Regions from separate parts of the Paenibacillus sp. J14 genome, predicted to be linked through region 2. Evidence: predicted binding sites of a transcription regulator. Region 2 holds the regulator's gene; each other region holds the start of a gene.

Region 1 (7,422 bases), on a different contig from region 2:
GTCGTCTGCTCCACGAACTGTCCGCCAGACCCCTCTTGGTTACGCCACCAAGCCACTTGCGGCATATCGCCCATCCAGGTGCCTAGAGCCATCCCAATCTTCTGTCCTTCGAGCGATTCCTTCAACTGACGGATCGATTCTTTATAACGAAAATGATAGCCTACCGCATGAACCAACGGCTTTTGCTCCAACCGCGAGAGGATGCGTTGCGGCGTCTCCAAGTCGGCTGCCAGCGGCTTCTCCACAAAAAAAGGGATACCGCGCTCAATCAACTCGGTTTCGATCTCCCCGTGCGCCATTGGCGGGATACAGAGATAAACAGCATCCAGCTTCAGTGAATCCAGCATATCCGTGAGGTTCCCGAAGCCAATCGCTCCTGGGTAGCGGTCTGCCAAGGCCTGTGCTTTAGCGGCTGTCGTTCCGGTAACCCCTGTCACGCGAACGCCGTCCAAACTTGCCAAAATATCCCCATGCACCTTGCTAAACCAACCTGTTCCAACGATTCCGATCTGTAATGTCATGTGTACCCCTCCCTGTATGATCAAACTGTAATCGACCAACTACCTCTTTAAGATACTGTTTATCCTTAAGAACCACAAGTTTTGGTGCTCTGCCACCTTTCTCATTAACTGTACTTGAAATTATTACAGTTACATTTTATACTAGTCACAGGAAAAAAATGAAAGGGTGGAGAGAACATGAGCACGTTAAATCAAGTGGACGTCAAAGATTTTTATACCGTACTTAAAGAGAGACATTCTGTTCGAGCCTATGACCCGTCTGTGAAAATTCCCCGCGAGGAATTGAAAGAGATCATCGAGCTTTCATTGTCCGCTCCGTCCTCATCTAATCTGCAACCGTGGCGTTTCCTGGTCATCGACGAGCCTGAGCTGAAGCAGAAGCTGCTCCCGATCGCCAACAATCAGCAGCAGGTTGTGGATTCGTCCGCTGTGATTGCAGTACTGGGAGACCTTCGTTCGTATGAACGGGCCGAAGAGATCTACTCCGAGTCGGTGCGTCTTGGGACAATGACGGAAGAGGTCAAAAATAATTTTGTCGAGCGTCTGCATAAAGGCTATGGCGGCATGGGACCGGAACGTTTGCATCAAGTCAACCTGTTCGACGCTGGATTGGTATCGATGCAACTGATGCTGATCGCCAAAGCCAAAGGCTACGACACCGTACCGATGGCCGGATACAATGCCGAGCAATTTGCCGAAGCATTTGAAGTGCCTGAAACGCTGAAACCAATCCTGCTGATCGCAATCGGGAAAGCTGCAAAACCAGCCCACGCAACGGCGCGCCTGTCGGTAGATCAAGTCACTTCCTGGAACGCTTTCCAGAAATAATTTTCTTTAAATTTTGAGAGACCGGAACCGCACGGAAGGAACCTGTGGAGCCGGTCTTTTTGTGTCTGAAACCGCGGCTTCCGGACATAATACTCCTATTCCGCCTTGCCACAAAGCCGTTCTTCCGCTCCAGTTCATCTCATTCGATCATCAAGTTGATCTCAAATTAGCTTTGTTCATAGCTGACATCAATATTACAATAGAGGTCATAATTATCGTGAAATGGTGAACGTACTCATCCGATTACGCACATCAGAAAGGTGGAGTGGATCATGGCTTTAACACAGCAACGCGAAGCAGGCCTGGAGGCAGCTCGCAAATATGTAGATCAGGTATATGAGACCGTACAACAACGGAATCCGGGGGAATCGGAATTCCATCAAGCCGTCAAGGAAATCCTTGACTCGCTGGTTCCTGTCTTCGCCAAACATTCAAAATATCAAGAGCATGGGATTCTTGAACGCATCGTCGAGCCGGAACGAATGATCACCTTCCGCGTTCCTTGGGTCGATGACCAAGGCAAAGTCCAAGTGAACCGAGGCTTCCGGGTTCAATTCAACAGCGCGATTGGTCCTTATAAAGGCGGACTTCGTTTTCATCCATCTGTAAATGCCAGCATCATCAAATTTCTAGGGTTTGAACAAATTTTCAAGAACTCATTGACCGGTCAACCGATCGGCGGCGGCAAAGGCGGATCGGACTTCGACCCGAAAGGCAAATCCGATCTTGAAGTGATGCGCTTTACGCAAAGCTTCATGACCGAGTTGTCCAAATACATCGGTCCAGATACCGACGTGCCTGCAGGCGATATCGGCGTAGGTGCTCGCGAGATCGGCTACATGTTCGGCCAATACAAACGGCTGTATGGCAATGAAACCGGCGTTCTGACCGGGAAGGGCCTGAACTATGGCGGCAGCTTGACGCGGACCGAAGCTACCGGCTACGGGCTGGTTTACTTCACCAACGAAATGCTGGCAAGCCGGGGCGACAGCTTCGTCGGAAAAACCGTTGTTGTCTCCGGTTCCGGGAACGTATCGATCTACGCGATTGAGAAAGCGCAGCAGCTTGGCGCGAAAGTTGTAGCTTGCAGTGATTCGAACGGATATGTGTACGACAAGAACGGCATTAATCTGGCAACCGTGAAGCGTTTGAAAGAAGTCGAGCGCAAACGGATCAAGGAATATGTGAACGAGCATCCAACTGCGGAATATGTAGAAGGTTGCCAAAATATCTGGAGCATCCCTTGCGACATCGCTTTGCCTTGTGCAACACAGAACGAAATCAATGAAGCCTCCGCGAAACTATTGGTGGCCAACGGCGTCAAATATGTCGCTGAAGGGGCCAACATGCCGTCTACGCTGGAAGCCATCGAAGTTTATTTGAACAATGGCGTATACTTCGGACCAGCGAAAGCTGCCAATGCCGGCGGGGTTGCTGTTTCCGCTCTGGAAATGGCGCAAAACAGCGCAAGACTCGCCTGGTCGTTTGAGGAAGTGGATGCTAAGCTGAAGGACATTATGCGCAACATCTATCGCAGCAGCGTAAACGCAGCTAGAGAATACGGGTATGACGACAACCTAGTTGTCGGCTCCAACATTGCCGGCTTCCTGAAGGTTGCTGACGCCATGATCGCTCACGGAGTAGTATAAACCAAGCAGTGTGGAATAACGAAAAAAAAGAGTCGCCCCGAGGATATAACCTCCTGGGCGACTCTTTATATTTAAGGCGTTTAGTAAGCTAAAGCATCCAGCGCTTTGATGTGGGACAAATACCGGATGTTACTTGCTTCCTTCATCAACGTAGCTGGCAAGCCGCGCAACTGGGTATTGCTTGCCCCGATTGTCGCTACAGCGTCTTTGCGGCCAAGCGAGGCCAGCGTACCGGAGTTAATCGGGCTGAATGCGTTCATCGTCTTGCCGTTAAGGTAAGCGAACAGGTTGTAACCGATCAGCTCACCCATTTGCCAAGCGATTTGCGCCGTTGGCGGATAAGGACGACCGTCCGGGCCCATAAATACGGCACTGTCACCTGCAACGAATACGTCTGGATGAGAGACGGACTGCAAGAATTCATTCACCGAAGCACGGCCGCGGTTGACTTCCAGTCCCGATTCGCCAACCAGCGGATTGCCTTGCACGCCGCCGGTCCAAACAAAGGTGTTGGCGACGATCTTTTGACCATCCTTGAGATCGATGGTGTTGCCCTCCACATTGGTTACCGGCAAGCCAGTTAGGAACTTCACGCCGCGTTTCTCAAGGCTGGCAGTCGCGCGTTCGATCAGCGCATCCGGCAACACTGGCAAGATCTTTGGTCCAGCTTCTACGAGCAGGAGCTTGATGTCGCTTTGCGGTACGCCGTATTTCTTCGTCAACTCTGGCAGCTTATCGGCGATTTCCCCAACCAGCTCGACGCCGGTCAATCCGCCGCCGCCGATCACGATCGTAGCATCGGCTTCGTTGCCGCTTGCCGCATATTCGCGAATCCGCGATTCGATATGCGCATAGATCCGTTTGGCATCGTCCGCCGATTTCAGCACCATGCTGTGCTTCTCCAAGCCTGGGATGCCAAAGTACGCCGTAATGCTGCCCAGACCAACAACCAGTGCGTCATAGGACAACACGGTGCCGTCGGAGAGCTTCACTTCTTTTTTATCCACCGAAAAACTCTCTACTTTCGCGATCCGCAAATCGATATCTTTGCCTTTAAACAGCTTATTAAGCGGCAAGGAAACCGCGCGTTCGGAAATGCTGCCCGCAGCAAGGCGATGCAGCTCTGTAATGATTTGATGCGTCGGATATTGGTTAACCACCGTGATCCGCGCCTGCGATTTATCCATAAACTTACGGGCCGACAATGCGCTGAGTACGCCGCCATAGCCGGCGCCCAAAATTAAAATATGTTTTGACATAATCGTATTCCTCCGTTAGTTTTGTTGGCGGTCCCGTTCACCGGACACTTGAAGGTAGGCGTTAACGAATCGGAGCAGCTTTTGCGTTTGCGGGTCCTTCAACATCTTCATCAACCCAAACACGCCAATCACTTCTTGGCTTTCCTCTGCGCGATCCTTCGCTTCGATCACGTTAGCAGCCAAATGCTTCACCTTGCCTACCACTGGGCCGGCAATTTCCGAAATGGCGCCAACCGTATCATTCTTCAGGATTTCATCCGTTGCCACCGCTTTGGCAAAATCATACGTTTTCGTCAAAACCCCAACGAGCTCATTTAATTTTGGAAGCTGCTCTACCAGAGCGGTCAGCGATTGCTGCACCTCCGGCTTTAAGAGCTGCTCCAGGAGCTCCTGCTGCCCACTTGCGGTACCAGCTACGGATTGCTCCGTTTTTGTTTCAGTAACTGTCTCTGACATATTCGATTCTCCTTTGCGATAATCTGAGGATTCGCTTGCCGAACTGCTGTTCAAGCATAGTGTTCCTCCTTTGGATGCCTCTAACCCATTTTGAGTTAGTGAAAATTTGCACATCTTAAACCTGAACAATCCGAGTAAATTGTAACACATTTTCAAGAAAAAAGGACCGTGCAAGTGACAAAATTCACGGCCCTTATCGATATCATTTTTCGATGAATCCTAAATTCCGCATGACGACGGCAAATTTTCCTTCAAAAAATCATAAAACAGTTTTTCCGTTGGCGCGAGTTCGCGATTCGCTGGAATGATCACCCCAACGTCCCGAGTGACCTGCGGCTCGCTCATTGGCAGCGATACGATTGTGGAAGGAATATGCTCACCAAGCGCAATCTCGGGAAGCAGCGTCAGCCCCAATCCGGCGGACACCAACCCCTTGATCGCATCCAGATCATCTCCTTCAAATGATACCTTCGGCTGGAATCCAATTTGATCGCAGGCGTCAACCACGATTTCCCGCAGGACAAAGCCTTTTGGGAATAATACGAACACATCCTCCCGCAGTTCGTCCAGCCCGACGGATTCGCGGTCAGCCAAACGATGTCCGGCAGGCAACAGCACCTTGAACCTTTCGCGGAACAACACCTCGCCGGTGACTTGCGGTTCCCCTTGGGGCACCGGACCAATCATGGCCAGATTCATCACGCCGCCGCCGACCCAGTCCAGCAACTCCCGGTAGGATCCATGCTGCAGTTGAAAATGCACCTCCGGATACCGGCGCCGAAACGCCGAGACCACCGTGGGCACCAGGTTGGCCGCCAGACTGCTCGGGAACCCGATGCGGACGGTCCCGCGCTCCGGATCCAGATACTCGTTGATTTCCTGGCGCGCCTGCTCAAGAACCTTCATCATTTGCTCCATATGCTGCAGGAACTGCCGACCGATCGGCGTCAGCTTCACCTTCCGGCCTTCATGGACAAACAGATCGACGCCCAGCTCCGCCTCCAGCTTAAAGATTTGCCGACTGACCGCCGACTGCGACACATGCAGCGCATACGACGCTTCCGTCACATGCTCGAGCTTAGCCGCCTCAATAAAGTATTGGATTTGTCTGAGCTCCATCCCCTCACCCCGTTCGCTGCATTTTTCACGCTATATCCGATTGGGATTGACCAAACCCAAACCCTTATAGCTTACACCTCATGTAAATATATTAAGAACCATTATATCGGCTCCTATATGAAAACGGAAGCAGAAAAGGCGATTTAATAAATCATAAGTCGCCCTAAGCGCCACCAACGCTCTGCCAAGTGTAAAAATGCAGTTCATCCCACCCGTTTTGCGCCGAAAAAGGGCAACGGAATGTAAAAGTGCCATTCAGTTCAGCAAAATCGTGATTCCAAGGCGAATTTGGGCGAAATCAACTGCACTTTTGCAGTTAAGAGGCATATTAGGCGTATGTTTCCCGAACTCAACTGTACTTTTGCAGTTCGCCTGCCTTACTGTACCTTTCTTCCGCCTATAAAAAACGGCGATGCCGGTTCCCCATGCATCGCCGCCTTATTCTAGTATGCGTCTTACTCCTCCGGACAATCCAGCCGGTATAAATTGCGGTACCGCGGTTCGCGGGCCAGCAGCTCCGCGTGGGTGCCGCGCATCACGATCCGTCCGTGCTCCATGAACACGATCTCATCCATCTTCTCGGCACCCACGAGGTGGTGCGTCACCCAGATGAGCGACTTGCCCTGCGTCGTGCGGAAGATCGTCGCCAGCAGCTCGCGTTCCGTGCGCGGATCGAGGCCGACGGTTGGCTCATCGAGGATGAGCACCGGCGTGTCCTGCAGGAGGATCCGCGCCAGAGCGACGCGCTGCCGTTCGCCGCCGGAGAACCGCTGGCCGGTCTCCCGCATCGGCGTGTTCAGTCCCTGTGGCAGCGCCGCGATCAACGAGCCGAGCTGCGCCGCCTGCGCGGCCCGCGCAATCTCCTCGTCCGTAGCCGAAGGCCGGCCGAGCCGGATGTTGTTCGCCACCGTGGTGTCGAACAGGTGGGGGCTTTGATTCAGCACGGAGATGACTTCCGGCATCCGCTCGCCGTAGGCGGCGGCAGGGATGCCGTTAATTTCAACCGTGCCTGCGCTTGGGGCAAGCGCCCCCTGGATCAGCTTCAGCAGCGTCGACTTGCCGGCGCCGCTGCGGCCGATCACCATCACCCGCTTGCCCTGCGGGATGTCCAGCGAGACGCCGTCCACGGAGTCGGCGTCCTCCGCGGCGTAGGCGAAGCGCACGCCGCGCAGCCGCACCTCGGCGGGGCGGATCGGCTCGCCCGCTGCGCCCGGCTGCGAGCCGCCTGCCGCCGCTCGGCTGGCACTAGCGCTGTCGCCGCCCGAGATCCGCGCAAGCCGGTCCAGGGACACGCGGTATTGCGGCGTGCGCTCCACTGCTTCGGACACCGGCAGGAACGCGTCCGACAGCGGGAACACGATCAGCACAAACGCCGCAATCAGCGTAGCGTCGATCCGGCCAGCCGCAGCTTCGCCGCCGGCCCAATACACCATCGATACGACGACGAGGCCTACAACCAAGTGACCGATAAAGCTGCGCCAGCGTGCCCAAGCCCGCAGCTTGCGGTCCTTCCGCGCAACGGCAGCCTCGTCTTGCTCATACGATTGAAGGAACTCCGCCGAACGGCCGCTGATCACCCAATCGCCGATC
Region 2 (7,422 bases):
CCACGCCAACATACATTTCTACAAACTCACTGCCGGAAGCGGCCACAAACACCGCGTTTGTATAATGCGCCGCTGCTTTGGCAAGCAAAGTTTTGCCGGTTCCAGGAGGACCGGTCAGCAATATCCCTTTAATCGGCCGGATGCCAAACTTGCTGATTTCCTCATGGCGCACCATGAAATCCAGCGCTTCGCAAAGCTCCTGCTTGGCGCTCTCCTGACCGCCAATCTGCTCAAAGGTCAGCTTCGCGGGTCCGCGCTTCTTGCGTTTCCGTTCTTGGGCGGCTCCAATCGTAATGCCGCCGCGCATTTTGAGCATGGCAAATACCGCACCGAATAACACGATAGCTGTAACGAGTGGAATGATGTTCACGCCAATGACCGCCAAAAAGACAATGAGTACAAGTATAAAGCCAAGCGCAGCTTCAATGATCCATTTACGCATTTGGCCACACCCCCATCCGTTCCGGCGTACGCGGCAAAATAATAAATTTGCTGTATTGTCCGTCTGTTAAGGTGATGTACACGTTTTTCTCATCCATTTCCGCCGTAGCCTGCAGCTTGCTGTTCTCCTGCTCCATCTGTTTCAGCGCAGCCGTAATTTGGGTATATTGCTTATTTTCCATGGCCTGAGCGACAGTAAACATCGCATTTTCCCACAACTGGTCAAGCTCCGGCGAGGAATGATCCTCGATATTCAGCTTCAATGTACGGCTGCCGATTTGCTTCTCCCCGTTCTTTTCGATGTGCCGAACCAATTCACCCAAATCCGTCCTGGGCTTCAAATTCAGCTTCAGTTCCAGCTCATCCGCCTTCACATTCATATCGACATGATTAACCCCATCTACACTCTTCACAATATTCTCCAGCGGACGCTCAATCGCCCACTGCCGATATAAGAACCATCCACCAAATAAAACAAGGGCGGAAATAGCAATGCTTGCAGCAATTGGTCCAATACGCAGTTTCACGTGATGTCCCCCTTATCTATATAAATAATCTACTATATTGTATATATTCACGTATATCAAAACTACAAGTAACAGTATATCACATCGTATATATAAATTCGAAGGAATGTGTGAATATATTTAAAAATAAAGTCTAGTAGTTCTAACCCGAAATGCTACAATTTCTCAAGCCAAACATAAAAAACGGTTCCGCCATTCAGGCTCTTCGCCTAAACAACGAAACCGTTAGATATGATTCATTCGTAGACTCCCCGTCAACGATTCGGCAGGGTGAACACTTCCGGCAAAGCTTCGCCGGTCGTGAAACTGAAAAACCGGTAGTAATGGTGGTCCTTCTCTTTATAGAACAGCTGCCACACCAGTTGATTATTGTAAATGCCTGGCAGCAGCCGAACCACTCGGATCCCCGGCAACGATTGTTTGATAATCTCACGCATTTGGCTCTCGGACTTGCCATCAGCCAGTAGGCGTATCTCCGGATCATGTCCTTCCCGCAGCCAGACCATCATCTGACGACCGGAGGCATCTTCACCTTGTACGACCCAGATGACTTCATCCCATACCGACTTCCAAACTTTGTCGCCCCGGACGAGATCTGTCTCTTGCTTTGCCTGCTGAATGGCGGCTCTTTCGGCTTCCCACGTATCCTCATGAATGTATAGATAAAACCGGTGGAGACCCAGGAGCACGATCAACAGGATCACAAGGGACAGCAGGATCCATTTCGTTCGCTTCCTCAAGCTTCTCTTCCTTTCCCTTCCTATGCAAGCAGCCTCCTTCTGGAAACCGCGCGCCGCTCATTATCGTGCCAGCAGTCCCTCAAACGCCGCCTGCGCCTCGTAGCGGATACGTTCCTCATCCAGCGTCAAGCAAGCCCCGTGTTTGACAACCTGCTTGCCGTTCACCCAGACATGCTCCACGTCCTTGGCCCCAGCGGAGTAAACGGTATGGGAGATATAATCTGTTCTCGGCAGGAAATGGGCTTGCTCCGTGTTCAAGGCGATAATATCTGCCTTCATGCCTGCAGCCAGCTTGCCTGTATTTTGCAAGAAGACCGATTTTGCACCGTATTCCGTTCCCATCTTCAAGGCTTCCAGTGCCGGAACCGCCGTTGGATCGCCGGATACGCCTTTATGGATCAGCGCAGCCAAACGAATCTCCTCCAGCATATCCAGGTTATTGTTGCTCGCCGGACCGTCGGTCCCCAGCGATACCACTACGCCTTTCTTCAAGAGTTCAGGTACGCGGGCGACACCGCTAGCCAGCTTCAAGTTACTGCCCGGGTTATGCGAAATTGTAACCCCGTGGGCTGCCAAGATATCGATTTCCTCGTCGGTCAAATGCACCGCATGGGCAAGCAGGGTTGGGCGGGAGAACATCCCCAGCTTCAACAAATGCTCTACCGGACGGACGCCGTAATCGTTCACGTTCTGCTCTACCTCGGCGCGCGTCTCCGACATATGCGTATGCATTGGCAAATCGAGATCATGGGCAGCTTGCACAAATTTCTCGATGAAGGCCGGCGGGCAGGTGTACGGTGCATGCGGTGACATCATCGTGGTGATGCGTCCTTCTGCCTTGCCGTGCCAGTTCTGCGCAAACGCGATCGCTTCCTTGAGCTTCTGATCTTGCTCTTCCGGGGAGCACAAACCGATGGCCCCGCGCATCAGCACGGCGCGAATGCCTGATTCCTCCACGACTTTGGCCACTTCGTCCATATGATCGTACATATCCAGGAACGTCGTCGTGCCGCCCTTGAGCATTTCCAACACGGACAATGCCGTACCGGCATACACATCCGCTGCCGTAAATTTGGCTTCCATTGGCCACATTTTCTCCTGCAGCCAGGTTTGCAGCACCATGTCATCTCCGTAACCGCGCAGCAGCGACATCGCCGCATGGCCATGGGTATTGATCAGGCCCGGCAAGAATAACAACCCTTTGCCGTCCAAAGTCTCGGCGCCTTCCACGCCTTCCGGGCGCTCTTCCCCAATATAGCTGATCGTATCGCCCTCAACGAGCATATATCCGCGAACCACAGGACGTTCCGCATCTAAAACGGCAAACGTCCCGTTCTTAATTAACCATTTCCAACTCATACGTTGCTTGTTTCCTTTCCGTTTTCTAAGTAGTAAGCCAAGCTCAGCAAATCTGTGGTGAAATCAGCGGCATGAATCCGAACTTCCGGCGGAACCTTCAGAATCGTTGGCGCGAAGTTCAGAATCGCACCGATTCCGGCGGCCACCAGCTCGTCCGCCACCCGTTGGGCTTCTGTATCCGGTACGGTGATGATGCCAATGCGGATATTTTTCGCCCGAACAGTTTCCGCCAGCTCTTCGATCGGCTGAATCGTAATGTTGTTGATCTGCTTACCAATTTTCGCCGGCGAAGCGTCGAACACCGCAACAATCTTCATATTATCCTTCAAATACGCATTATAATTCGAAAGGGCCTGGCCCAGATTCCCGGCGCCTACCAGCGCGACGTTAATCTGCTGATCCAGATTTAAAATTTGTTGAATTTTCTCAATCAAATAAGCGACATCGTAACCGATCCCCTTCCGGCCAAAATCGCCGAAATAAGCCAAATCCTTACGGATTTGGGCCGGATTCAGGTCCAGCTTCTGTCCAAGCTCCTGGGAGGACACCGTTGGCACCTCACGGCGGCTGAGTTCATTTAAGAAACGCAGGTAAACCGGCAGTCTGCGGACGACAGCGTCCGAAATTTTCTCTGACTTCATGCATTGTTCCCCCTATTCTCCATTACGATCTATGAAGCGGCTTAGGCTTCGGGATTTAACCATTCCGAGATACGCGGCACCATTTGAGTTAATGGCATATGCTCCATCTTCGGTCCTGGCAATGAGTATAAGAAATATTTTCCATAATATGATTCCAGGATCCGGGTATCATAAACGATCACGATGCCGCGATCCTGCGACGAACGGACAAGTCGTCCGAACCCTTGCTTAAAGCGAATGACCGCCTGCGGGACAGACAGCTTCATGAATGGATTCTTCTTCTCCCGCTGCAGACGTTCGCTCTTCGCTTCCACCAGCGGATGGTTTGGCGGCTGGAACGGCAAGCGTACAATTGCTAAACTGGTCAGCGCCTCGCCAGGGATATCCACCCCTTCCCAGAAGCTGCTTGTCCCGAGCAGCACCGATGCGCTGTTCCCTTGGAAGCGCCGGGTCAGCTTGGTGCGGCTGCCGCTGTCCATCCCTTGCCCGATCACCGTGATGCCTTCCGCTGCAAGCCGTCCTTTTAGCGGGTCATACACCTGCCTGAGCATCTTGTACGATGTAAACAGCACTAGCATGCGCCCCTGTGTCGCCACCGCGGCATCCGCCAGCGATTGAACCAGCGTGTTAATGAAATGATCATCCCCCACGCTGCCTTTCACACTTGGAAAATCGCGCGGAATCACCAGCAGCGCCTGATCACGGTAATTAAACGGCGATGGCAGCATCGCGGTGATCAACCGATCCTCTTCCGCTGCCTCCGTCAAACCAAGCTGCTCAATCATATATTGGAACGATTTATCAACAGATAAAGTCGCAGACGTCATGACGACGCTCTTCTTCCGATCGAAGAAAAATTGCTTCAACTGAGCGCTGACATCAATCGGCACCGCATACATTTGCAGCGACCGGCTGCGGAAGTTCCCGTTCGCTTCCATCCAATAAACGGTGTCCTCGCTCTCCAGCTTCATGAAGAAACGAAGCGCTTCCCGTTCTCCGGCTAAATCTTTAAACAACCCGCTAATATCGGTGATCAAGCTCTCCGCTGCATAATCGTCCTGCTCTTCTCGGATTTCGGACAGAAGGCGCTCCCCTTTCCGAAGCACGTCGCCGAGACCTACATAAATTTGATTCTCTAGCGCGGTCAACGTCTCCCAATCCTTGGGCTTGCGATTCGGCAGCAACCGGTACACGAACTGTCCAGGATCACCAGGGGCGGCGTCACTGCGGTCAGGCATTAAGCTGAACAGCAACTCGCTGAGCTTGTCCCAGCTCTCCTTCACATCCACCAGCGTAGGGAAGATTCCGTCGATGACCGAACACCAATCCGAGGATTTCTCTGCGGCTGACGCTTCGAGCGTGCTGCGGAGGTTGGCCAATTGCCCCGTCTTGCTGTCTTTATACAGCCGGGTCAGCGTATGCACAACCGTAAAATACTTCATATGAATCCCCAAATGCTTGCCGGCCACATCCTCTAAATGATGCGCTTCATCGATTACTAATCGCTCGTAGCCCGGCAGCAGCTGATGCCCCGCCTGGATGTCTGTAAACAGCTTGGAGTGGTTCGTAATCACCACGTCCGCGACACCGGCTTCGTGTTTTGCGCGATGATAGAAGCATTTGCGGAACCAAGGACAGGAGCGGCCCAAGCAGGATTCCGACTCACTGGCCACTGTCTCCCAAAAATCACCGCCGCGATTGCCGAGATTCAGCTCTTCGTCATCGCCGCTTTCTGTTTGGGTCAGCCATACGACCATTTGCGCGGCCGTCATCACATCTTCTTTAGGTGTAGAGAAGTCTTTTCTATTTATTTTATGTTCAAATTTGCGCAAGCACAAATAATGCTGCCTACCTTTAAAAACGGCTGCACGAAACGGAAAAGGCACGACCTCCGTCAACAACGGCACATCGCGCTCTCTAAGCTGTTCCTGCAGGTTGATCGTGTGCGTGCTCACCATGACCTTCTCTTCATTCTTGACGCTGTGGTAAATGGCCGGCAGCAGATATCCCAAGGATTTGCCCGTCCCAGTTCCAGCCTCAACGAGCAGGTGCTTATCTTCCTCAAAAGCTCGCATGACCTCGTGTAGCATCATGTTCTGAGCTTCCCGTTCCTCGTACTGCGGCAATCGTTCCCGCAGCCGTTCTCGGACCTGCTCCATAAACTGCTCGAAGGTCACGTTCTCCAGCGGATTACGTTCCGTGCTGTCCCTTGGCGCTTCGATGTCGAGCCAATCTTCCACCTGCAAGGCGAATTGGCGGTAGTAGACATAGCCGTCTTCGCTTGGCAAAGCTTCCCGCTCTTTTTCCTGCACCATGGCATCAAAAAACCACCCGAGATCGCTGTCCTCACCGGCAAACAGATCTGCCAAACGCTGTAAAGTCAATAGCGGCAATCGGTCACATTCCTCCAAGCATTTGAGGAAAATCAGCGCTGTCGCCAATGCGTCACTGTCCGCCTGGTGCGGACGCTCATGCTCCACCTCAAACTCCGCCGCCACCATCCCTAGCTGGTAGGAAGTCAGTGAAGGGAACAGAATTTTCAGGAAATCCATCGTATCCAGAATCCGTCCTGTAAACGGCAAATACCCCGTCTTGTCCAAGGCGCTCTGCAGGTAGTTAAAATCAAACGCTACATTGTGCCCAACCAACACGACGTCGTTAAGTAGTGGAACCATCTCCACCATCACTTCGTCCAGCTCTGGCGCATCCTTCACATCCTCTTCGGTAATGCCCGTTAACCCCGTAATAAACGGAGGAATCGGTACGCCCGGCTTAACGAAGGAACGATACACCTGAGAAATTGATCGATCCGGCTCTATAATGGCAAGTCCCACTTGAATGATTTCATCAGAGGACTGGTTACCCGTCGTTTCAAAATCAAGCACAGCATATTTCATTGCAATTAGATGTCCCTTCATTCCAGTCTCTTTACAGCATAACAGAAGATAGCCAATTTGAAAATTAATACAAACCATATCTGTAATAAAAATCACAAAATAAAACAAGCGATGCGCCGCCGTAAGCGGGGGTTCGCATCGCTTCCAAAACATGCCGTAATAAGTGCGTGAATTTCCAAGTCAATGAGCGATAAATCTACAATAACGACGTCAACTCGGGACCGTAATGGAGTTTCCCTGTACTGTTCGCACAGGCCTCCAAATTGGCCAACGGCTCGGGTAAGGACGGATCATGGTGGTGAGCCAACTTGAAGTACTCTTTTGCCTTGTCAAATACGCCCTTGTGCGCCTCAATACACCCCAGCGCGTTGTAGATAATAGAACGCAGCCGCTTATTTGCAGCCTTTTCCAGCACGATCCAGAAATGCTTGGCGGCTTTGTCATATTGCTCGAGGTGCAGATGGCACATCCCCAGATAGGTCCGGGCTAACATGCTGTCCGTAAATTGCTTCACCACCTGCTCGAATTGGGCAGAAGCCTGGGGAAACATCAGCAGCTTGTAATATCCTTGACCTTTCACAAAGGCGGGGTCATCCAATTCAGGAAGATCGGGAATTTCTCTGGACTCCAGACTTCGGAACGCATGGCGTAAATATCCCATTTTCTCCTCAAAGCTCAACCATTCCTCGATAATGCCGTCACTCATATGCTGAAGCAGGTTCCACTTTTTCGCAAGTTCCTGCTTCTGGGCTTGGCCAGCCAAGGGGTATTTCCTCGTGATTTCGTCCAACATCTCATTCATTTCCGCAAACACATG
Region 3 (7,422 bases), on a different contig from region 2:
GTCATCCTGCCGGACGTGATCACGGTCGACGAAGCGTTGAAGACGAAACTTACAGCTTTTATCGCAAATGGCGGCAAAATTTTGGCAACGGGACGCTCCGGCCTTTCGCCGGACGGTTCCCATTTCGAGTTGGATTTCGGCGCCAAACCTCTTGGGGATGCGGCGTTTAAGCCGTCCTACTTTCGCCCGGACTTCGAGCTGCCTTCATTACGTCATGCTTCCTTCGTGATGTATACCGACGGTCAGGATATCGAACTTGAACCTCATGGAACAAAGCTGGGCAGCCGGGAAAATTCCTATTTCAACCGTGACCTGTTCACCTTCTGCTCACACCAGCATACGCCGTCTAACCTCCAGGACGCCGGTCCTGGTATGGTTGAAGGTCCCGCCGGCATCTATGCGGCTTGGAACCTGTTTGAGGACTACGCACTAAAAGGCAGCTTACCCGTCAAGGAGATTGTGCATTATGCCCTTGACCGCTTACTGAAACGTAAAACTGTACACACCAATCTTCCAGCACAAGGCGTGACGACATTGCAGGCTCAACCGTCCGAAAATCGCTGGGTGCACCACCTGCTTTATGCCTCGCCAGTGCGCCGAGGACTCAACGTCGAGGTCATCGAAGACCTGCCGGTTCTGAGCGACATCGAGGCCACGATCTCCGTGCCCGCACCAGTTCGGGAAGTTTATCTTGCACCGCAGGGTCTGAAACTCCCCTTCCGTCAGGCAAATGGCCGCGTCCATTACACCCTGCCGCCGTGGTCCTGCCACCAAATGGTTGTGCTGCAGTTTGAGCACGCAACCAACGCACAAAAGCCTTGAACCCCTTGGTTCAAGGCTTTCTTTATGATTCCGCAAGCTTAACGCAGCGCCGCCAATACCTCTGCCGTCGACCGAATCTTGCCGATGCGTGGGAAGATATAGCGGCAGACGTAGTCATGCTCCTCTTTTGTTGATGCCGTCATGGCATCCTCGACGAAGATTTGATGGTACCCATGCTGAAACGCTTCGCGCGCGGTCGTGTCCACCCCGATGGAGGTGGAGATGCCGCAGAGCACGATCGTATCGATGCCCCGCCGCCGCAGCTGCAGATCCAGATCTGTGCCGTAAAAAGCACCCCATTGGCGTTTCGTCACGACATGGGTCCCTTGAATATTGGCCAGTTCTGGCACGATTTCATCCCAACCTTCAGGGTAAGCGCCTGGACTGAGATGACCGTCGGTATCAGGCTTGAGCATATCCTTGCCATCCAACGTAGATACGCGGACAAGCACCACAAATCCGCCTTCTTCGGCAAATGTCTGGGCCAACCGGCTCGCGTTTCTTACGACTTCCGCACTGTCGTACGGCGCACTTTGTCGGGACGGATGGCAAATCCCTTGCTGCAAATCGATAAGCACGAGTGCGGTTTTTTCCGCAAGGATCATCGTGTTCGTTTCGGGTTGGATCATTTCCATCATTTCTGCTGAACTTCCCTTCTCTTGTATACTTTACAGAGCTGCCGAATGGCTGGGCTCCCGCAGCTTTTTATACACCTTTGCATATACCCAAGCTGCGTTAATCAGGAGCAACACGCTGGTCAGCAGGAAGACATACGGGATGCCAAACCAAGCCGCAACTTGACCGCCCAGCACCGAACCGGCGAATACTCCCAAGTAGCCAGCCGCCATACTTAATCCAAATACCCGGCCGGTTAGATGCTCCGGGGTAATTTTCTTAATGAGGGTGTTCACCGAGGGATTGAGTCCCCCTGCAGCAGCTCCCAGCAGGAACCGCAGCCCCATCAACTCCCAGGGATTGCGTGCCATCGCCTGCGGGACAAACAAGATCCCCGAGACCAAGAGCGCTGCCAGCATCACTTTATGGGCGCCAATCCGGTCGGACAGCTTGCCTAGCTTAGGTGCTGCCAAGATATTGGCCAACCCGGATGCCGAGAAGATGATACCTGCCAGCAACGCCACATGGCTGCTGTTACGGGAGATTTCATTCACATAAACGGTAAGGACCGGCTCCACCGAATACATTGCAACACTCAGCATAAAAAACGTAGCAAACAGCGTCACCGTCAAGCCTTTTTCCGGCAACGCACTCCATACTTCCTTCATGCCTGCCACCTTCACTTCCGACCGTACAAACGTCTCTTTAACGAACAATAACGTCGTTATGAAGGCGATTAACATCAGTCCGCCAGTTAAGAAAAAGGTCTCTTCAATCCCGGCATGTTCAGCGATAAAGCCGCCGATCGTTGGACCTAGCAGCGAGCCGGCGATGTTGGACGTAGACAAGAGTCCTAGTGCCCAACCGGCATGGGCTTTGTCCGTCTGAGTAGCAATCAATGTCGTACAAGCAGTGCTGTAGCCGGTGATGATGCCCTGCAGGAAACGAAGGAAGATCAGCATATGGACATTGGTGACAAACCCCATGCATCCAATGACAATCGCCATCCCGAGGCTGGCCCGTAAGAGCATCGGTTTCCGGCCAAATTTATCCGCCGCAAGACCCCAAATCGGCGAGAAAATCGCCGAGACGATAAACGTAATGCCGAAGGCTAGTCCGGAATACCGGGACACCGCATCCGCCTGATCCACCCCCAGCTCTTTGATGTATAGCGGCAAGATCGGTGCAAGCTGGCTCATGCCTATGCCGGTCACAAACATGCCGAACCAGCATACGATCAAATTTCTTTTCCAAATCGGCATACCCTTTAAGCCTTCTTTCTGTAACCCCCTGTCCTCTGCGCGTGCAGATGAACGTTAAGATGAACATTCTTGCAGAACAATATTAGCGCGAAGACTAGCTATACTCCATGCATTATCTTAAACTCCATGGACGATTTTGCTATAAAATTCCGATGGGCTCATCCCTTCGGTCCGTTTAAAGATGCGGCTGAAATAGAATTCATCGGCGAAACCAAGCTCCAACGCAATATCTTTAATTTTTTTATCACTTTCAAGGATCAACTCTTTGGCTTTATCAATTTTTAGTTTGTTAAAGTACTCAATGACGGTAAATCCGGTCGTCTGTTTAAAGGCTCGTGACAGGTAATACGTAGACAAATGCACCAGTTCCGACAGCTCTGCCAACGTAAGCCGCTCGCCCAGATGCTCACGCATGTACTGAATCACTTTCTCCACTTTGAGGGCAACCGCGTGGTTCTGATTTTGTCTTTGTGCATGGACCAAGATTTCATACAGCAGTTGCTCCAGTCCCGCTCTCGTCAGCAGCTCATACCCTGGCAATTTAGTGAACCAAGCAGCCGCCAAACGGCGAAAGGCATCCTCGACCAGATAACCGTTTTGCAGCACCTGCATGGACGGAAGCGGTAAACGCTCAGTTTCCTGCCCAATGGACCAGTTCCCGTCATCAAAGCGGATGCCCGCATAACTAAAATGGACGGAATAGAAACAGATCGGATCGGTTTCGTCCATCTGTATGTGATGAGGGAGACCCGCGTGGATGTAGAATAACATGCCTTCTTGAACGAGAAGTTTTTTGCGGTCCAACGTAATACTGCCCTTCCCCCCGGTGACGAGCAGCAATTCGTGATGCGTAAGTGTTCTACGGATGCTGCTTCTTAGCTGTTTACCGTCATTCGGCTGTTTACTGTTGCAATAATGGATATGAAAATGCAGATGGTTCAGGTTCATCACCGCTCGCCTCCTCAATGAGACTTCCTGTGAAGTTTCTATGCAGTTTACAGCTACTGCGATTAGACCATACGTACCGGTAAACCGCAACCTCCGCCGTGTGGAGACGTAAATATAGTATCTGATTAGGGGAGGAAATCATGTGGGGGGAAAACCTTGGTTCATCCAGTGGATAAGGACGACTCGGGCTCAGTTAATCATTTCACTCCTCGTGATGATTGGGATTAGCGTTTGGACAGCGCCTTATTTTTCGGAATCGGTGTTTTATCTGCATGGGGACAAATTCAGACCGATCCTTCAGGAGCCGCAGGCGGTGACGTATCGAGCCCATAACGGTCAAGAGGTCGTGGTCATGAACAGTGATGAACCGGGCCAAAAGCGGGTAATCATCGAGCGGCAAGAATACGAGGTCCACGTTCTGGAAGATCAATCAATTCCCCGCTATGAAGTGATCTATCCTTCAGGGGAGCGGTTTCGGGTAGAAGCACACAACAAGATATTATTGTGGCTGGACCAGCAGGGCGAATGGGTCCCTGAAATCTCCTGGAACATCAATGGTGCCCCTCAACCTATCGACGAACAAGTAGGCTTGTACAGCCCAAGTATGATCGTTCGAGCCGCCTTTCCCGAATACCACAGCAAACAGGGGGTCTTGCTGCTCTATTACGGTTCCTATGCGCTTATGCTATTCGGATGGAGCTTATTCCGCTTTGAGAAGCTGCAAATCCTCTTGTTTCATCTCTCCTTCCACTGGTTATGGGTGCGTGAGGCGGAGCCAAGTGATTTCTATTATCTCTCGTGCAAAATCAGCGGTATCGCGATTATTGGTATAGGGATCTATGTGTTCGTCCAATCGTTCTTCATCTAAAAAAATAAGGCCAACCTCATGAGGTTGGCCTTTGGGTTTGCTGTTATTTCACTTCCGTTGCCCCTGTTACTTTACCGTCGATTTTCGCGCTGGCTTGCACGTCGGCATTGGCGAAGTAAAGGTTACCGTCGATCGTAGCGTTTTCGTACAGGTTGAAGCCGTTCGCTTCAACATAGACATCACCTTTTACGGTACCGCCTTGAATTCTCAGGTTTTCACTTTGAACCGTCAATTTCGGAACGGTTAAGGTGTAAGAAGCGGTCACGTTGTGGTCTTCATCTTGCGCATACAATGCGATCTTCCGGTAGATGTCTTTCGAAGCATCGTTTTTATCGTGGAATTCGCCAGCAACAACAACATCTTGATCCACCGTCAAGTCGTTGAGAATGGCGATGATCCAAGTCCCTTTCTCACTCACTGCATTCACGAATGCATCCGATTGATTGACGATTGAAGCCGATGTCGTAGCATCCGCTGGTTTATTGGCGTTAGCCGCCGAGTTCCCGTCATTTGAACCGCATCCTGCCAGCAGAGCCGCAGCAAGCCCGGCAACAACCAATCCTTTGACCATTTTCATATTGTTTCCCTCCTGTTTTTCTCTTCAGTTTGAATTATAAAAAAAAGTGGTTTTTGATAATGTGATTTTTTTCACTTATATGTGCGAAATTTCACATTGCTAGTCACAGCTTGTTCATCTTTGACATTCCCTCCTCTAAATTTTCGTAATGGAAGCCGACCAACTCCCTGGCCGGCTTGTATCTATATGAACTCCCTCACGGGAGATGTTTTTCATACTTCGTTCAGTCGAGCTGATGTGCTGGCGTCCCCATTGGCGAAGAGCCTGCGCCCCCGTCCACGCTGAATTCTGCACTAGTGACGTAAGATGAATCATCCGAAGCTAGGAATAACACCGCATTCGCCAATTCTTCCGGTTTCCCCATCCGGTTGAGCGGGATACTTTGCTTCAAATATTCTTCGAGCGGGCTAAATTCCGGAACCGATGTATCCCCCCAAATCGGTGTCTTCGTTGCGCCAGGAACAACGGTGTTCACGCGGATTCCCCGCGGCGCGAACTCTGCCACCAATACCCGTGCCATGCTGGTAACCGCTCCTTTACTTGCTGCATAAGCTGCATATCCTGGATGGCCTGCCTTTGCCAACACGGAGCCGTTTAAAATCACCGATCCGCCTTCTTTCAAATATGCGGAAGCTGCTTGAACTGTAAAGAACACTCCGGCGATGTTCACATCAAGGATCTTCTTGAACAAGGATGGATCTGCACTGCCAAGCGGCGTGTTGCCGCTGATACCGGCGTTCGCGAACACGATGTCTAACCGGCCAAAGCCGTCAACCGCTGCCGCGACGGCTTTCTCAGCACCCTCTGGATCTGATGCGTCTGACACTACGCCAATCGTGTTGGCACTACCCAACGCTGCAACAGCTTTATTCAATTTCTCCTGATCCCGGCCTGTGTTCATTGACGAAAGGCTGCAATTGGACGCTTCCTCCTTTCATCCTGAGTTTATCATAATGAGAACGTTCGGTAAATTATTATTTTAGATTTATCGTTCTCGAATTATAAACTCAAAAAAACAGCTCCCGGTAACGGAAGTATCCGTCCGGGAGCTGCGTCATTCTTACTTACTTCTATTCAACTTTTACCGATAGAGATTTAACTCGGCGATCGACCACCACCACGATGGCGTCGTGGAGGTTTGGATGATTTTCACATAACGCGCCGTTTGCCGAGGGAAGGTCGTTACGATCTGTTTGCTCGTTCCGACATCCTCAGCAACCAACGTCCAGTCCACCCCGTTCTCCGAGGCAAGGACTTGATAGCTGCGAGCATAGTCGTTGCCGCTCTCGCCCGAGTCCATGCTCAGTTTGCTGATCGTCCGCAGGCCGCCCAGATCAATCTGAATCCATTGGCCTGGTGTTTGCGCCTCACCGGACGTCCAGCGGCTGCGCAAATTGTCATCCAACATCTCCGAGATATCCGCTGTGGTAGAAGCGGTAACCATCCATCCAGAACGGTCCAGCACATTAAGGAAATCGTCCTCTCCCGCTAACGGTTCTGCAATCCATGGCGTCGAATCAGCGGTAAATACCTTCACATCATGAATAGACCACCAATGCGAATCGGTCCCCGTTTGTACGACTTTAAGGTAACGGGCCGTCTGCAGCGGGAAGGCTGCCGTTACGACGGGGCCATCTCCTTGCCCCGCAGCGACAGGTTCGCCCCAGGATTGACCGTCCAGCGAGACGTATACCTCATATCCGCGCGCATAATCCTCGTGGCTATGCGCACTGTCCATGACGATTTGGTCCACGGGCAGGGCCGTACCCAAATCCAGTTCGAACCATTCGCCGCCGCTTTGCTCGCGGCCGCTCGTCCAGCGAGTTGCTTCGTTGCCGTCCAGCATCGCTTCTGCTTCTTCACCGGAAGAAGCTGTAACGGACCAACCGTCAGGAATCAGTTCCTGTTGCTTGCCGATACCGTAATCATAGACGTTAAGCTCGGCAATCGACCACCAACGGTTAGCTTCGCCGGTTTGAACCAGCTTGAGATAACGAGCCGTTTGTGTCGGGAATGTAATCGACATGCGGCCCGATTGCCCTTGACCGCCGATCACCGGCTTGCCCCAGTTCTCCCCGTCGTAGGAGACATAGAGAAGATAGGAACGCGGATAATCATCACTGGCATGACCAGGATCAAGCACGAGAGAATCAAATTGATATACTGCGCCTAAATCCACTTTCACCCATTGTCCCTTCGCCTGATCGCGTCCATTCGTCCAAAGCGTGTCGCGATTGCCATCCAGCATGTTAGCCGGTACATCCCGGCCTTGCGAGGAGGAGGCAGTCACAACCCATCCAGAATGGTCTGCTAGAGAACCGTCCGATGGC

What was found. Region 2 encodes Rex, which represses fermentation and respiration genes when NADH is low (regulators of the CRP and FNR family bind a similar motif). Its sites were predicted from a motif close to TTGTGAAATATTTCACAA; they were not measured.
Region 1: M891_RS0113325 (DUF1641 domain-containing protein) is a predicted target of Rex. The motif match lies at 4,810-4,827, and genes of this name have one in related genera.
Region 3: M891_RS0102705 (polymer-forming cytoskeletal protein) is a predicted target of Rex. The motif match lies at 5,172-5,189, and genes of this name have one in related genera.

What each region holds. Positions count from the first base shown of each region.
Region 1 is NZ_JADQ01000032.1:13,570-20,991, reverse strand. It holds gene M891_RS0113345 (Gfo/Idh/MocA family protein) at 1-521, opposite strand, end outside; gene M891_RS0113340 (nitroreductase family protein) at 699-1,349, shown strand; gene gdhA (NADP-specific glutamate dehydrogenase) at 1,622-2,998, shown strand; gene M891_RS0113330 (NAD(P)/FAD-dependent oxidoreductase) at 3,079-4,257, opposite strand; gene M891_RS0113325 (DUF1641 domain-containing protein) at 4,273-4,713, opposite strand; gene M891_RS0113320 (LysR family transcriptional regulator) at 4,933-5,832, opposite strand; gene cydC (thiol reductant ABC exporter subunit CydC) at 6,288-7,422, opposite strand, start outside.
Region 2 is NZ_JADQ01000031.1:24,090-31,511, forward strand. It holds gene M891_RS0113075 (AAA family ATPase) at 1-442, opposite strand, end outside; gene M891_RS0113080 (hypothetical protein) at 435-968, opposite strand; gene M891_RS0113085 (cell wall elongation regulator TseB-like domain-containing protein) at 1,223-1,708, opposite strand; gene M891_RS0113090 (amidohydrolase) at 1,769-3,067, opposite strand; gene M891_RS0113095 (redox-sensing transcriptional repressor Rex) at 3,064-3,708, opposite strand; gene dinG (ATP-dependent DNA helicase DinG) at 3,750-6,605, opposite strand; gene M891_RS0113105 (tetratricopeptide repeat protein) at 6,802-7,422, opposite strand, start outside.
Region 3 is NZ_JADQ01000006.1:97,850-105,271, reverse strand. It holds gene M891_RS0102730 (beta-galactosidase trimerization domain-containing protein) at 1-822, shown strand, start outside; gene M891_RS0102725 (hydrolase) at 861-1,457, opposite strand; gene M891_RS0102720 (multidrug efflux MFS transporter) at 1,491-2,699, opposite strand; gene M891_RS0102715 (AraC family transcriptional regulator) at 2,817-3,647, opposite strand; gene M891_RS0102710 (hypothetical protein) at 3,790-4,515, shown strand; gene M891_RS0102705 (polymer-forming cytoskeletal protein) at 4,559-5,092, opposite strand; gene M891_RS23190 (SDR family NAD(P)-dependent oxidoreductase) at 5,316-5,993, opposite strand; gene M891_RS0102695 (discoidin domain-containing protein) at 6,174-7,422, opposite strand, start outside.